Regions from separate parts of the Hymenobacter tibetensis genome, predicted to be linked through region 2. Evidence: riboswitches for the same ligand, from Rfam matches in the RefSeq annotation. Region 2 holds a riboswitch; the other holds the start of a gene.
The links. Region 2 has a riboswitch for S-adenosylmethionine ahead of MTX78_RS20170 (O-acetylhomoserine aminocarboxypropyltransferase/cysteine synthase family protein). Riboswitches for the same ligand answer to the same signal wherever they lie in the genome.

Region 1: it holds a riboswitch for S-adenosylmethionine, as region 2 does, so the genes downstream of both, metH (methionine synthase) here and MTX78_RS20170 (O-acetylhomoserine aminocarboxypropyltransferase/cysteine synthase family protein) in region 2, are expected to answer to the same signal.

The regions. Positions count from the first base shown of each region.
Region 1 is NZ_CP094669.1:42,204-49,962, forward strand. Features, by position in the region: gene MTX78_RS00205 (hypothetical protein) at 1-196, opposite strand, end outside; gene MTX78_RS00210 (DUF5686 and carboxypeptidase-like regulatory domain-containing protein) at 362-2,839, opposite strand; gene MTX78_RS00215 (PA14 domain-containing protein) at 3,101-4,801, opposite strand; SAM riboswitch class I at 5,095-5,208, shown strand; gene metH (methionine synthase) at 5,278-7,759, shown strand, end outside.
Region 2 is NZ_CP094669.1:5,010,329-5,018,087, forward strand. Features, by position in the region: gene MTX78_RS20165 (LysM peptidoglycan-binding domain-containing protein) at 196-486, shown strand; SAM riboswitch class I at 824-937, shown strand; gene MTX78_RS20170 (O-acetylhomoserine aminocarboxypropyltransferase/cysteine synthase family protein) at 1,304-2,692, shown strand; gene MTX78_RS20175 (homoserine O-acetyltransferase family protein) at 2,955-3,986, shown strand; gene MTX78_RS20180 (aliphatic sulfonate ABC transporter substrate-binding protein) at 4,028-5,071, shown strand; gene MTX78_RS20185 (ABC transporter permease) at 5,140-5,997, shown strand; gene MTX78_RS20190 (ABC transporter ATP-binding protein) at 6,051-6,803, shown strand; gene MTX78_RS20195 (homoserine dehydrogenase) at 6,828-7,759, shown strand, end outside.

The DNA of each region.
Region 1 (7,759 bases), 770 kb from region 2:
AACCTAATACGTGTACCAAAGCCATGCCTTCGGTGCGCGAATCAACTACCCGCACGGGGTAGAGGCGGTCCTTTTCTGGCCAATCGCCTACGTGGTTGTAGGGGCGCTGGCTGTCGTCTACGCAACGAGCGTAATCAACAAAGGGAGCGTGCCGAGTGGCTTCGGCGAGGGTCAGGTTGTCTACTTCGTATGCCATAAGCTCTTTTACAAAAAGCGTCCAGATTTGATTCAGAAGGAGGGCCGAAAAATGACGTTTGACGGCCAGTGCAAGGTTCAGGAATGGGTAATATAAGCGGTTTGAATTTTCATGCCCAAAGACAGCCTGTTAATTTATTGGTTGGCCCTCGGACAAGCCCATTCTTTACAGCCGGAACTGGAAACTAAATTTCACACCGAAATTCCTGGCAGCAGGCGAGTTGCGGTACGTGAGGCGGTGTAGAAAATCTACGCGAACCACCCGGAATATGTTTTCGACGCCGTACCCCACCTCGGCGTAGGGCAGCCGGCCCAGCGGTTGAAAACGAGGCAATGGCTCCCCACTTTCTGGGTCTAATTCCGGGATAATAGCATTGTTGGCTTGGTCTACGCTACCGTAGAGCACGTTGCCGGTTGCCACCAACCGCCAGTTTAGTTTTTTCAGGGCCGGTACCGAATTCAGCAGAAAACCTTCAAAATGGTGGTCGAAGCGTAGCCCAATGTACCGGTCGCTTACGAATTCGAAGTAGCGCATCAGGTTGTAGGCACCACCATTGTAGAAGGGCGACTGGTTGCCAAGATGCGCTTTGAGCACCGGGTACGGCACCGTGCTTGGGATGTAGCCAGCATCAAGCGTGTAGTCGGTGCGGCCGAGTTGGCCGAGGCGTACGCTTTGGGTTATCAGCAGGTTGAGTTTGTGGTACTGGAAGTCGCCGCCCAAAAACTTGTTGAGCCCCAGGGTGTAACGGACCGTGAACACCGGCAGCTTTTTAAGGCCGATGGCCGAGCGGTAGTTCTGGGTCTGGCTCTGCACCAGCACCTCATCGGGGGCGTAGCGGGACTCCAGCACCACCTCCGAAACCCCGAAATTATCGTTGGTAGGGGCGCCCAGTTGGGGTTCGTTGGTGTAATAGGCGAACTGATAAAGGGGGCGAAACTGCTGCTGGCGGAGCGTAACCTTCTGGGTGAAGCCGCGGAACAAATCTGTTTGAAACGACACCGAGGTGAGGTCGCGCAGCAGGGGCCGGCCGTTGTTGATGTTGCCAACACTGGCAGCAGCTTCAAACAGAGGATTCTCCAGCGCATAGTCGTTGTCGAGCAGTGCCACTTGGTCGATGTCGTGGCGGTGCTCGAAGCCAATGGTGGTCCAGGTGCGCCGGTCGAGGATGTGGTTGGTTCGTAGGCCGTACTTGAAGCGCCCATCACGCAGGCCATACGCCAAGTACACGCGGGCCATCCAGTTACGGCTGATATCAGGCGTGGTGCGAAAACCGATGCGGGGGCGTAAGCCTTCGATGTTGTTGTAGCCAAGCGTAGCCAGCACCGGCCCTACATCAATTTTGCCCACCCGGTAGTAGCCACTAACCACCACGGTTGCTACTTCCAAAAACGAGCGAACAGCTGGCAGCTGGCGTACGGTGTCGAGCACAGTGAGAGTGGTTTGCTCTTGCACCGACAGCGAATCCGGCCGATTCTTGGCGAAGAAATCGGGGTCGCCTTTGAAAGCATCCGCAGACGTTTCCATCGGCAAATCGTAGAATTCCAGCGGGTGGTACTTGCCCGCTTCAAAGTTGGAATTGACAGTAGTGAAGCGCGCCACCACGCCCGTGCTCTTGCCCGTAGGCCGTACGCTCACCATCACGCGGGTGCGCAGCGGGAGCCACGGCCCGGCACTGGATGGCGTCAGTTCCTGCCACACCGTAATCTTGTCCACGAAGTTGAGGTTTGCATCGGGGCTAACCCGCAAATCGAGCCGACGCAGCGCGTAGGAATCCTTGGTAATCCAGATGGTGCCTGTGAATGCCAAGTCCTGCGAGCGGCGGGGCGTCACGGCCAGTTGATAGCAGAAGTCTTTTCCGATGTATACCGAATCTTGCAGCTCGTACTCGTAGGTGAACTTCCAGCCGTCGGCAATGGGCGAAATAAAGTCTTTGCCCAATAGTTGCTGCCAGTTAGGATAAAAGTCCCAGTCCTGAAACGAGGACCCCATGATCTGGGACACTACCGACCCCTCGCGCGGGGCCATGCCGTGCATCTGGTTGCGCTTGATTTCCTCGCGCCGCCGCAGGGGCCGCTGGTGGGCGTAGTAGCGCGACAACATCTCAGAGGCAAAAATGGGCACCACTGGCTTGCCATCGGCGCCGCGCTCCAACCCCAAGCTGTCGGCTACGGCTATCATGTCGCGTAGCACCTTGCGCCCACTTACTTGCTTGGGCAAGTTGTTGATGCTGATTTCCGTGCGATTGTAGCTGTCGAACTCAAAGGCATCGAGGCGCTGCTTGTCGTTCTGAGGCTTGCGCTCTTGCACCCGGCGCATGATAGCATAGGCCGGATTTTCGGTGGGCCGCACCACCACTTCGCCCAATGACACCGCCCCGGCTCCCAGTGCAAAGTTGATGGTTTGGGGCCCAGCCTGGCGGCTTACTGCTTTCTTGACAGGAGCGAAGCCCATAGCTGATGCCACGACCGTATCGGTGGGGGCGGTACTCAACTGGTAGCGTCCGTCGGCGTCGGCGGTGGTACCGGCGGTGGTGCCGGGTACAAAAATGGAAGCAAACGGTACCGGCTTTTGCGTAGCGGCCTCCGTGACTTGACCACGAAGTAACAGCTGTGCTTCGCTGCGCCCAGCCCCGGCTAGAGCCACTAACAGAAGCAGTAAATACCTGAATCGAAATAGCAAAGGATCAAGAAAAGATAAGGGCGTAGAAATCAATAAGAAGGATGCCGGAAGCTCGTAAGATACAGAATACGCATGGGTTATAGTGTGAGGTTCCGCGGGTAGCAATAATTTAAACGAAAAGGACAGAAGCCTTAACCGAGCATTTATTTGGGAGCTTACGCAAAACAAAACCTACACGGCAGCGCAAGAATGGTGGTTTCACTGGGTGGGTGCTAGAGCGGTAGGCTACTGCACCACCACTTCCACTCGCCGGTTGCGAGGTCGTTGTTGCGGGTCGCGGTTGTCGGCCACGGGCCGGGTGCCGCCGTAGCCGTGGGCCACCAGCCGCGCGGAGTCGATGCCTTGCTGTATTAAGTATTGGCGCACTACGCGGGCTCGTTGCTCGGAAAGGCGCAGGTTGAGGGCGGCATCTCCTACGTTGTCGGTGTGGCCTGCTACTTCCAAGCGCATGGTGGGTTGCTGGCGTAACATGCCCGCCAAGGCATTCAGGGTGGGGCGTGAGGTAGGTAGCAGCACCGCAGTGCTTTGGGTGAAGTATAAGTTAGGCAATGTTACAGCAGCTCCGCGGCTCAGCGCCCTAAGGTCAGGCAGAGTATCCGTAGCAACGGGGCGCACCGCAAGGCGTGGCCGCTGAACCGGCGCCACGGCCCGCGCCACGGCTGGCCGCCGGGGCACTACTGGTGCAGGAGCAACTTTCGGCGAGCGGGGCTGGCGTGCTGCCGCTACTGGAGGCGTAGCAACAGGAACGGGTGGAGCTGACGGCGGAATATCGGGGTACAGATAGCGTTGGGGCACCACTACAGGGTCGCGGTTTGTGGCGCTGGGGCGGGTCCAGGCAAACACAGCCCGCGAAGCCCCTTCCACTTGGCGATACACCAAACTGACACGATACCACCGGCCGGCCGTCAGCCGCTGGGCAAAATCGAGGGGTACCGGCGTTGCGTTGAAAATCTCTTTATTGAAATGCGTCATGCTCAACACATTGTCGCTGGCAAACGTGACGTCGTGGGCATCGTCGAATTCTGTATGGAAAACATACACGCCGGATTCTGGCGCCAGCAGGTAGCCCGTCCAGCGTACACTGAAGCCTTGGGCGGGTACCCCCGGCACGGGAGGCCGGTTTCGCCAAGACACTTCCACCACAGGCTCGATTCTGGTCACTACGCCGGCTCCTCTATCAGCGCCCGCGAAGTACGTGGCCCGCAGCCCCACGCCCGCCGTAGCAGCGGCTACCGTAGAGGCCGCAACGGCTTCCGCTACGTTGGTAGGCGGCTTGAGGCGCATCGGGGTTGGCTTGGGAGGCCGTGTGCCCGGTACTATACCAATCACGCCGACTGATTTACTTGAAACGAGTGCTACGGACGACTTGGCGGCCACTAGCGGCTTGGCTGACGCTGGTAAGGAGGTGTAGAGGTAGCGGCGCGGAATAGCGTCCAACTCGTTTTGAGCTAGTGCTGGTGGCGAGGTAGTATTTTGGGGTGGTAGCTGCCACGCTAGCATTGCCCGGGTAGACCACCTCACTTGGTAATAGTCTACCCGCAGCGAATAGTAGCGGCCCGCCGTGAGTTTTCTCTGCACCGTGTACCGCGTCGCCTGCTGGTCGGTCCAGGAGTCCAGCACGTTGCGGCCGCCAAGCCACACGCGCATGCCATCATCGGTAGCCATGTGAAACGTGTAAACGCCCGTCACGGGGGCGTAGACATAGCCAGTCCAGCGCACTGAAAAAAACTCGCCCGGCACTCCCGGCCCCGGCGATACAAAACGGTTGCCATCCGGCCCGAGCGTCCAGTCAAAGTTGATGGCAGGATCGGTGCGGGTAAGCACCAGCTTCTCGAAGTTCTTGCCTTCGTAATACTGCCCGCGCAGGCCATTGCCCAGGAGGGGCGGTGTCTGCTGAGCCCAGAGCGGGCCAACCAGTAGCAGCAAGCAGCTTAGTATACAGGCTTCTCGGAGAAAGGTGGGCAGTGGCATAGCACTAGTCTGAATAGCTTGGTTAGGGCTAGGTTGGGACGACGCGAAGACAAGGTGCCGAAAAAACGCTTGCCCAGAAATGATATTCAACGAGTTACGTGGCTGAAATCAACCAACGAGCAAGCTCAGTCTACAGCTAGCAGGGGAACCAGCCGTTTCCTTACTGTAAAACAGCAAATAAAGGCCGAATGCGCGGCCCGAAGGAGGTAAGTTGAAATTCCTACTTTCCTGCTGTATCTTCGCGGTGTTACTTATCCAGAAAGACCGAGGGATTGGGCCCTACGACGTCTTGGCAACCTGAGTAAAACAAGGTGCCAACTCCCATTTCGTCTTGTTTTTAATTCGACGGAAGAAGATAAGTACGGAACCTGCGCCCGCAGATTTCTCTTTCTGGATGAGCTAGTTCAACACTGCATTCCGAAGGAGAAACTATGAAAACGCACTGTCCCGACTCCCCCCTTTACGACATCCTGCAACAGCGCATTCTTGTGCTCGACGGAGCCATGGGCACCATGATTCAGCGGCATCCGCTGGAGGAGGTTGACTTTCGGGGCACTCGTTTCGCTGACCATCCCAAGCCACTGCGGGGCAACAACGACTTGCTCAGCCTGACCCGGCCCGATATCATTAAAGGCATCCACGCCGAGTATTTTGCGGCCGGGGCCGATATGGTGGAAACCAACACGTTCAGCGGCACCACCATTGCGCAGGCCGACTATGCGCTGGAGCATATTGTGTACGAGCTGAATTACGAATCAGCGCGCTTAGCCAAAGAAGCCGCCGACGAGTTTACGGCGCAGAACCCAGCTAAGCCCCGCTTCGTGGCCGGCGCTATTGGGCCCACCAACCGTACCGCTTCCCTTTCGCCGGACGTGAACCGCCCTGGCTTCCGCGCCGTGACCTTCGACGAGTTGGCTACCGCCTACCACGAGCAGGTGCGCGGCCTCATTGACGGCGGCTCCGACGCGTTGCTCATCGAAACCATCTTCGACACGCTCAACGCCAAGGCGGCTCTCTACGCGGTGCAGAAGTTCTTCGATGAAGGCGGCCGCGTGGTGCCCGTCATGATTTCGGGCACCATCACTGATGCTTCCGGCCGCACGCTGTCGGGGCAGACGGTAGAGGCGTTCTGGAACTCTATCCGCCACTTGCCGCTGCTAAGCGTGGGCCTGAACTGCGCCCTCGGCGCCGACCAGCTCAAGGTGTACGTGAAGGAATTGAGCCGCATTGCCGACGTGCACATTTCGGCTTACCCGAACGCCGGCCTCCCGAACGCCTTTGGTGGCTACGACGAGTCGGCGCAGGAGTTTGCGGGGGTGGTGGAAAGCTACCTCTCCGACCGGCTCGTGACGGTGGTAGGCGGCTGCTGCGGCACTACGCCCCAGCACATTGCCGAGCTGGCAAAGCTGGCTGATAAGTACGAGCCGCGCCCCTTGCCGGAAGTGGTGCCCGCCACGCGCCTGAGCGGCTTGGAGCCGTTCGGCATCACCCAAGAAAGCCTGTTCGTGAACGTAGGCGAGCGGTGCAACGTGACGGGTAGCCGCGCGTTTGCCCGCCTTATCCGGACGGGGGCCTACGAGCAAGCCTTGCAAGTGGCCCGCGACCAAGTGGAAGGCGGCGCCCAAATCATCGACGTGAACATGGACGAGGGCATGCTGGACTCCGAGCAGGCCATGACCACGTTCCTGAACCTGATTGCCTCCGAGCCCGACATTTCGCGGGTGCCGGTGATGATAGATTCCTCGAAGTGGAGCGTGTTGGAAGCCGGCCTGAAGTGCGTGCAGGGCAAGAGCATTGTAAACTCTATTTCGCTGAAGGAAGGCGAGGAAGTGTTCAAGGAGCGCGCCCGCACGGTCCGCCAGTACGGCGCGGCCATGGTGGTAATGGCGTTCGATGAAAACGGCCAGGCCGACTCGTATGAGAAGCGCATCGAAATCTGTAAGCGCAGCTACGACATCCTAGTAAATGAGGTCGGCTTCCCGGCCGAGGACATCATCTTCGACCCCAACATTCTGACGGTGGGCACTGGTATGGAGGAACACCGCAACTACGCGCTGGACTTCATCGAGGCCGTTCGTTGGATCAAGCAGAACCTGCCCGGCGCCCTCACCAGCGGCGGCGTCAGCAACATCAGCTTCTCGTACCGCGGCAACGACGTCGTGCGCGAAGCCATGCACTCCGCCTTCCTCTACCACGCCATCCGGGCCGGCCTCGACATGGGCATTGTAAACCCGAGTCAGCTGGCCGTGTACGATGAAGTGCCGAAGGATCTGCTGGAGTTGTGCGAGGATGTGCTGCTCAACCGCCGCCCCGATGCCACGGAGCGCCTCGTGGACTTTGCCGAAACGGTGAAGCAGAAAGACAAAGTGGAAGTGGTAGCCGATGCCTGGCGCAGCCTGCCTGTGCAGGAACGCCTACAGCACGCCCTAGTGCGCGGCATCACCGAGTTCATCGACCAAGATACCGAAGAGGTACGCCAGCAAGTAGGCCGGCCACTCGAGGTAATTGAAGGGCCGCTGATGTCGGGTATGAACGTGGTAGGTGACCTGTTTGGCGCCGGCAAAATGTTCTTGCCACAGGTGGTGAAATCGGCGCGGGTGATGAAAAAAGCCGTGGCGTATCTGGAGCCCTACCTGCTAGCCGACAAGCAAGGCTCGGAGCGCCAAACGGCCGGTAAGATCCTGCTAGCCACCGTGAAAGGCGACGTGCACGACATCGGGAAGAACATTGTAGGCGTAGTACTGGCCTGCAACAACTTCGATATTGTGGACTTGGGCGTGATGGTGCCGTTGGAGCGGATTCTGGATGAAGCCGTGAAGCAGGAAGTGGACGTTATCGGGCTCAGCGGCCTGATTACGCCTAGCCTCGACGAAATGGTGTACGTGGCGCAGGAAATGGAGCGACGCGGCTTGA
Region 2 (7,759 bases):
CATCACCGCAAGGCACAAGCCTATGCGGTCTTGCGCCTCTTACGGCGGGTTTCTGTAAGATGTTCAGCTTTACTACGGTTAAGTTAACCTAGGCAGAACTTCTTGTCTGCACCAGCGTATGAGGCCTGACACCGTGGCCATCAACTGCACACAGATGAGCTGCGTTCTGCTTTCACCATTAACCAACGCACGACCATGGGACTGTTTGATTTTCTCTCGAACGAAGGCGAAAAAAAGCCCGTACAACCTGCTGCTGCGGGCGGAGCTACCGATTTCTTTGGCAACCCTGCCCAAGCTACGCAGCCCGCTGCTGCCCAAGGCCAGACCTACACAGTGGTAAGCGGCGATTCGCTGTCTAAGATTGCCAAGAACCACTACGGTGATGCTGCCAAGTGGCACCAGATTTACGACGCCAACAAATCCATCATTGGCTCCAACCCCGATCATATCGAAGTAGGCCAAGTGTTGACCCTACCGAAAATCTAGAGCATTTCACTCTTGGATATATTATAAAAGTCGCTCCACTTCAGGAGCGGCTTTTTTTACGCCTTTATTTTCCGGAAATAAGCTCCTGTATGAAGCACTTAGCATAGAGACAAGGCGGAGCAATAGTATCTCCTAGTCGCTCGTTATTTATTCGCCATGCGTTTATGCAACTGATTTTCAACTATATCAGCCATTGCATTCATCCAATTTCATCTAGTAAAAATCAGCTGATCGAAAACAAAAAATAGTTTGCGTTTGTATTGCGTATATCAAATCTGGTTTTACATTTGCATCACCAACCAGGTACTCCCCCGCTTCCGGTGGGGCAGTTTTTCAGAATTTATACAGAAGTGGCGAGAGAACAGGCTCCCTGACCCACTGGCAACCTTCGTTGACGCGAAAGGTGCCAATTCCTGCCCGACCCGGTATTTACCGGCGGGAGAGATAAGTTGAGTACCATGAAAAATAACTCGAATTCCGCCTTCTTCTCCCCATCTGCTCAAGCCGCCTCACGCGCCGGTTTGCCGATGGGTTTTCGTGTTTCGTCTGCCGCAGCTCCGGCCCCTCGAATGCGAATGCGCTGCTGTTGTAGCGCCTGTTGTTGCTGTTGTTAGTCGTCTGACGGCTCCGGCACCCCTCCCCTTTTTGTTGCCCGCTTAGCAGCACCGGTACGCCTTAGGCCCCTGTGCTACATTCTGCCACCCCTACGCTAGCGCGTTCGGCTGGTGCAGGGCACACCTCACCGCACGTTTTTGTGTTGTTGATCAGCAAGTTACATCTCCCTCTTCCTACCATACACTCTCAAATCAACAGTATCATGTCTGCTCCAACTCCTCATTTCGAGACTCTGCAACTCCACGCTGGCCAACAGCCTGACCCCACCACCGGCTCGCGTGCTGTTCCCATTCATCAAACCACTTCCTACGTCTTCAAAAGCGCAGAGCACGGGGCCAACCTATTTGCGTTGAAGGAGTTCGGCAACATCTACACGCGGTTGATGAACCCCACCACCGACGTGTTCGAGCAGCGCATTGCGGCCCTCGAAGGTGGTGTCGCGGCACTGGCAGTATCATCGGGGCAGGCGGCGCAGTTTATTGCGCTCAACAACATTCTGCAGGTTGGCGACAACTTTGTGAGCACCTCGCACCTGTATGGCGGCACTTATAATCAGTTCAAAGTAGCTTTCAAACGCTTGGGCATTGAGGCCCGCTTTGCCGACGGCGACAAGCCAGAGACTTTTGAGGCGCTAATCGACGAGAAAACCAAGGCCATCTACTTGGAGACTATCGGCAACCCAAGCTTCAGCATTCCGGATTTCGAAAAAATTGCAGCCATTGCTGAAAAGCACGACTTGCCGTTGATAGTAGACAACACGTTCGGCGCGGGTGGCTACTTGTTCCGCCCGTTGGAGCACGGAGCACACATCGTAGTGGAATCGGCAACGAAATGGATTGGTGGCCATGGCACCAGCATCGGTGGCGTGATTGTGGACGGCGGCAAGTACGACTTCGGCAACGGCAAGTTCCCGCAGTTCACGGAGCCGAGCGAGGGCTACCACGGCTTGGTGTTCAACGATGTGTTCGGCAAAGGCGGACCGTTTGGCAACATTGCCTTCATTATTCGGGCCCGGGTAGAAGGCTTACGTGACTTCGGTTCGTCGCAGAGCCCGTTCAACTCCTTCCTGCTGCTCCAAGGTCTCGAAACGCTGAGCTTGCGGGTGGAGCGTACCGTGGAAAACGCGTTGCGTGTTGCCACTTGGCTGGAGCAGCACCCGCAGGTAGAAGCCGTTAATTATCCTGGCTTGAACAGCAGCCCGTACAACAAGCTGGCCCAGAAGTACCTGAAGCGCGGTGCGGGCGGGGTCCTCACCTTCGCCATCAAAGGCAGCAAGGATACGGCTACGCATTTTATCGATAACCTGAAGCTGGTTAGCCACTTGGCAAACGTGGGCGATTCTAAGACGCTCATCATTCAGCCTTCGGCCACTACACACCAGCAGCTGTCTGAGCAGGAGCAACGCGCGGCGGGCGTAACGCCAACACTGCTGCGTTTGTCGGTAGGCATCGAGCACTTCGAAGACATTCAGGCTGATTTGCAGCAGGCCTTCGATGCGGTGCGCAATGCTGCGTCGGTGGATTCGGCTGACGCTTCGGGCGACAAATTGCCGGAACAGGAAGTGGAACACGCTGCCGTGCTGGAAGTCTAGTGAGAGGGTAGGCCCTGCCGGTCGTGAGAGGACGGCGGGGCACTTCCAGCAGGTGCAGTACGTGGGTGGAACAGCGGTTTTTTTGTGAGAGAGGGAGCCGCTCCTTCCATCCCACAATAGCGCGGGTTGAGCTGTTTCGGCTCAGCCCGCTAGCTATTTGTAGTGATGCGCTGCCGGCCCATTCACTTGCTGCAAAGTCTATATAATCATCCCGTAGCACTACGGGCCTTCCACCTAGCGTGCTACCCTCGAACAGCAACCAATGCCTGACCTTGAAAGCTTCCGCCTACCTAAGCCTCTGCCGCTGGAAAGCGGCGAAGTGCTAACCGGCGTGGAAGTCGCTTACCATACCTTCGGCACGTTGAATGCCACGCGCGACAACGTGGTGTGGGTATGCCATGCCCTTACCGCTAACTCCGATGTGCTCAGCTGGTGGCCGGGGTTGTTCGGACCCGAATGCCATTTTGATCCGGCCGATTGGTTTATTGTGTGTGCCAATATAATAGGCTCTCACTACGGCAGTACCAGCCCCCTTTCGCCGGCTCCCGAGACGGGTTTGCCCCGCTACGCACAATTTCCGCTGCTCACCATCCGCGACATGGTAGCTGCGCACGAAGAGTTGCGCCAGCACTTGGAACTAACGCAGATTCACACGCTGATTGGCGGCTCCCTGGGCGGCCAACAGGCGTTGGAATGGGCCATCCAGTTGCCCAACGTCTTCGAGAACTTAGTGCTCTTGGCTACCAACGCACAACACTCGCCTTGGGGCATTGCCTTCAATGAAGCACAACGCCTCGCCATCTTCGCCGACCCTACTTATCACCACGCCACACCCGAAGGCGGAGCCGCAGGATTGCGAGCGGCCCGCGCCATGGCCTTGCTCAGCTACCGCAGCTACGGAGCTTATGCGGAAACCCAAGCGGAACCCACCGACGAAAAGCTCGACGACTTTCGGGCCAGCGCTTACCAGCAGTACCAGGGTGATAAGCTAGTAGCGCGCTTCAACGCTTATACCTATGTGGCGTTGTCGCGGGCCATGGACTCACATAACGTAGGGCGCGGACGCGGTGGGGTTGCAGCAGCGTTGCGCCACGTACGTGCCCGCACGTTGGTGGTAGGCATCAGTTCTGATGTGCTGTTTCCACCCGCGGAGCAGCAACTGATAGCCCGCCACATTCCGGGCGCCCTGTACGCCGAAATGGACTCTCGCTTCGGCCACGACGGCTTCCTGATTGAAACAGCTCATATCACGCACCTATTGGAGCGCTTTCATGCCTACACGTTCGCGCATTAATTCTGTCCGCGACCAACACATACATCCCTAGCGACTTTCTCATGAACCCTACTGTCCCCCGTTCTACTCACCCTACCCGCTCGTTCTCCTTTGCGGGAGGCTTGGTGTTGCTGCTATTGCTGCTGGCCGGATGTGGAGGCGCGGGCAGTGAGACCAAAAACACACAGCCCGACACCATTCGCCTGGACTACGCCTATTACAATCCGTTGAGCCTAGTGCTGAAAGAGCAAGGCTGGCTGGAGAAAGACCTAGCCAAGCAAAACATTAAGGTGGAATGGGTGCTCAGCCAAGGCAGCAACAAGGCGTTGGAGTTTCTGAACGGCAGCAGCATTGATTTCGGCTCGACAGCTGGCGCGGCTGCCCTCATTGGCAAAGCCAACGGCAACCCATTGAAGGCCATCTACATCTACTCGAAGCCTGAATGGACGGCGCTGTGCACCGGCCCAAAATCCACCATCAAGTCGGTGGCGGATTTGAAAGGCAAACGGGTGGCCGCCACGCGTGGCACCGACCCGTACATCTTTTTGCTACGCGCCCTCGACCAAGCGGGGCTGAGTGAGAAAGACATCGAGTTGATTCCGCTGCAACACCCGGACGGCCGCGCCGCCCTCGAAAAAGGCGACGTAGACGCCTGGGCCGGCCTAGACCCGCACATGGCCAAGGCTGAACTGGAATCAGGCGCTCAACTCTTCTACCGCAACGCCGACTTCAACAGCTACGGCGTGCTGAACGTGCGGGAAGAGTTTGCCAAGCAGCATCCGGCCCTGGTAGACCATGTGCTAGCTGCTTACGAACAGGCTCGCCAATGGGCCGTTGCGCACCCCGCTGAACTTAAAAAGACGCTGGCTACCGAAGCCAAACTCAGTGAAGCCGTAGCGGCCAAGCAACTAGAGCGCACCGATCTTACTAGCATTTCCTTCGGCCCGTTGCAGCGCAACACCATTTCCGCAGCCGGCGACGTGCTCAAGAAAAGTGGTGCCATCGACCAGAATGTGGATATCAACCAAACCGTCAGCAACCTGATTGATACCCAATTCGCCGACAAAATAGCACCAACCAAAGCCAAGGCTACTGCAGCCAAGTAACCGCTCTTGTCGTTCAGCCCTTTCGCGCATCAAGTGAGGCTAGGAGTGACAATGCCCAACCACCGTTCATGTCTGATTCTTCATCCATTTACGCGCCAACAACTGCTGCACCTACCCCAGCCGTAGTTAGCGCCCCTGTTGAGCAACCTATTGCCGCACGTACACCGGGCCGCTGGGGGTGGCTGCGGGGAGCCGTACTGCCAGCAGTGTTACTGCTGGTCTGGGAGACTTTGGCCCGTACCGGAGTATTGCCACCCAACCTGCTGCCGGCGCCCTCTCGTGTGCTGGCTACCATCTGGCAGATGGCTCTCACCGGCGAATTGTGGGAGCATTTGGGTATCACGCTATGGCGTGTAACGCTGGGGTTTGTGTTAGGTGGTGCCTTAGCCACTGTGTTTGGAGCCCTCACCGGTTATTCACGCACCCTCAACCAGTTGCTCGACCCCTTGCTGCAAGGCATCCGCAATATTCCGTCGTTGGCTTGGGTACCGCTTTTCATTCTTTGGATGGGCATCTACGAAACCTCGAAGGTGGTGCTAATTGCCGTGGGCGTGTTCTTCCCAGTGTACCTCAACTTGATGAGCGGCATTCAGGGTGTGGACCGCAAATTGGTGGAAGTGGGCCGGGTGTATCGGTTGTCGGGGCTGCAACTGATACGGCGCATCTTTATGCCTGCCACACTACCTGCCTACTTTGTGGGGTTGCGTAGCGGCTTGGGCCTAGGGTGGATGTTTGTGGTAGCCGCAGAAATAATGGGCGCCAATAAAGGCCTCGGGTTTCTGCTGGTTGACGGCCAAATGACGGGCCGCCCCCAAACCATCTTGGCCAGCATCCTACTCTTCGCGGTGCTCGGGCAGCTTACCGACGCCCTTCTATCCTTGCTCAGCCGCCGCCTGCTCCGCTGGCAAGATACACACGGGAGGTAACGGGCGTCCCTAACGCCCCTATTATTCCTCATTTTCTTACGCCTACCTCCAGCATGTTACGCATCGACCATATAAGCAAGCAGTTCGGGCCAGTAGTGGCACTCGACAACGTAGGCCTGCATGTGCGGCCAGGCGAAATCGTGACTCTGGTTGGGACGAGCGGCTGCGGCAAAAGCACACTTCTGCGCATTGTAGCGGGGCTTGATGTGCCCACCAAAGGCCGGGTGCTAATCAACGAAGAGCCCATTACGGCTCCTCACCCTGCAGTAGGCGTCATTTTTCAGGAGCCCCGCCTGATGCCGTGGCTAACGGTGCGCCAGAATGTACGGTTTGGTATTGCCAACCTACCGGACGCCGAACAGGAACAACGTACTACGGCCGTGCTGGAGCGGGTAGGCCTTACAGCCTTTGCCGACGCTCTGCCCCGGCAGCTTTCCGGCGGCATGGCACAACGGGTTGCCATTGCGCGGGCCTTGGTAGCCCAACCGTCGTTGCTTTTGCTCGACGAGCCATTTAGCGCCCTCGACCCGTTCACGAAGATGAAGCTCCAGGACCACTTGCTGGAAATATGGTCGTATGACCGGCCGACTCTGCTGCTGGTCACGCATGACATCGAGGAAGCCTTGGTGCTCTCCGACCGGGTGGTCGTGCTACGCGGCCACCCCGGCCGCATCCACCAAACCCTGAGCGTGGACCTACCCCGTCCGCGGCGCCGCACCGACCCCGATTTCCAGCAGTGGAAGCAACGCTTGCTTGATGCCCTTGATGTAACTACCGACGAGCCGTTGCTTGCTCATCACGCCTAACAGTTCTTTTTGAAATCCTCTCATATGATAGCTGACAAACAAACCCTGCGCATTGGCCTGATTGGTTTTGGCTGCGTAGGGCAAGGCCTCTACGATATTCTAGAACAACGCCCAGAAGCTGGTTTCGAGGTAGCCCGTATTGCGGTTAAGAATCCGACGAAGGAGCGCAGCCTGCCTCTGAGCCGGTTCGATTTCCACGCCGACGACTTATTGCAAGACCCAACGCTGGATGTGTTAGTAGAGGTGATTGATGACCCGACAGAAGCATTCCGCTTGGTGAGTGAGGCGCTGCGCCAGGGGCGGCGGGTGGTTACGGCCAACAAGGCCATGCTGGCCCGCCACCTACCCGAGCTCGTGCAACTGCAGCGGGAGTCGGGAGGCAAGTTGCTGTATGAAGCGGCCGTCTGCGGCAGCATTCCCATCATCCGGACGCTGGACGCGTATTTCGGTGAAGAATCGTTGCGCAGCGTAACAGGTATTCTCAATGGGTCGTCGAACTACGTGCTGACGCGTATGGGCGAAGAAGGCTCCGACTACGCACCGGCGCTGGCTGAGGCACAAGCCAAAGGCTTTGCCGAAACCGACCCCACGCTGGATATGGGCGCGTTTGACCCGCGCTCCAAAGCTATTATTCTGGCCGCGCACGCTTATGGCACGTTCTTGCAGTCCGAGGAGGTACTAAATCTGGGCATTGAGCACATCAGCGCCGTAGATATTGCGTTTGCCGCTGCCTTAGGCCGCAAAATAAAAGTGGTAGCTGGTTTGCAGCGCTTGTCTGATGGCCGGGTAACGGCCTTGGTTACGCCGCTGATGGTAGCGCCTACCTCTCCGCTGTATTCCGTGGACCACGAGTTCAATGGCGTTTTAATTGAGGCCGACTTTGCAGGCGAGCAGTTCTTGCGTGGCCGGGGTGCCGGCGGGCACCCCACTGGCTCGGCCGTTTTGGCTGACTTGGC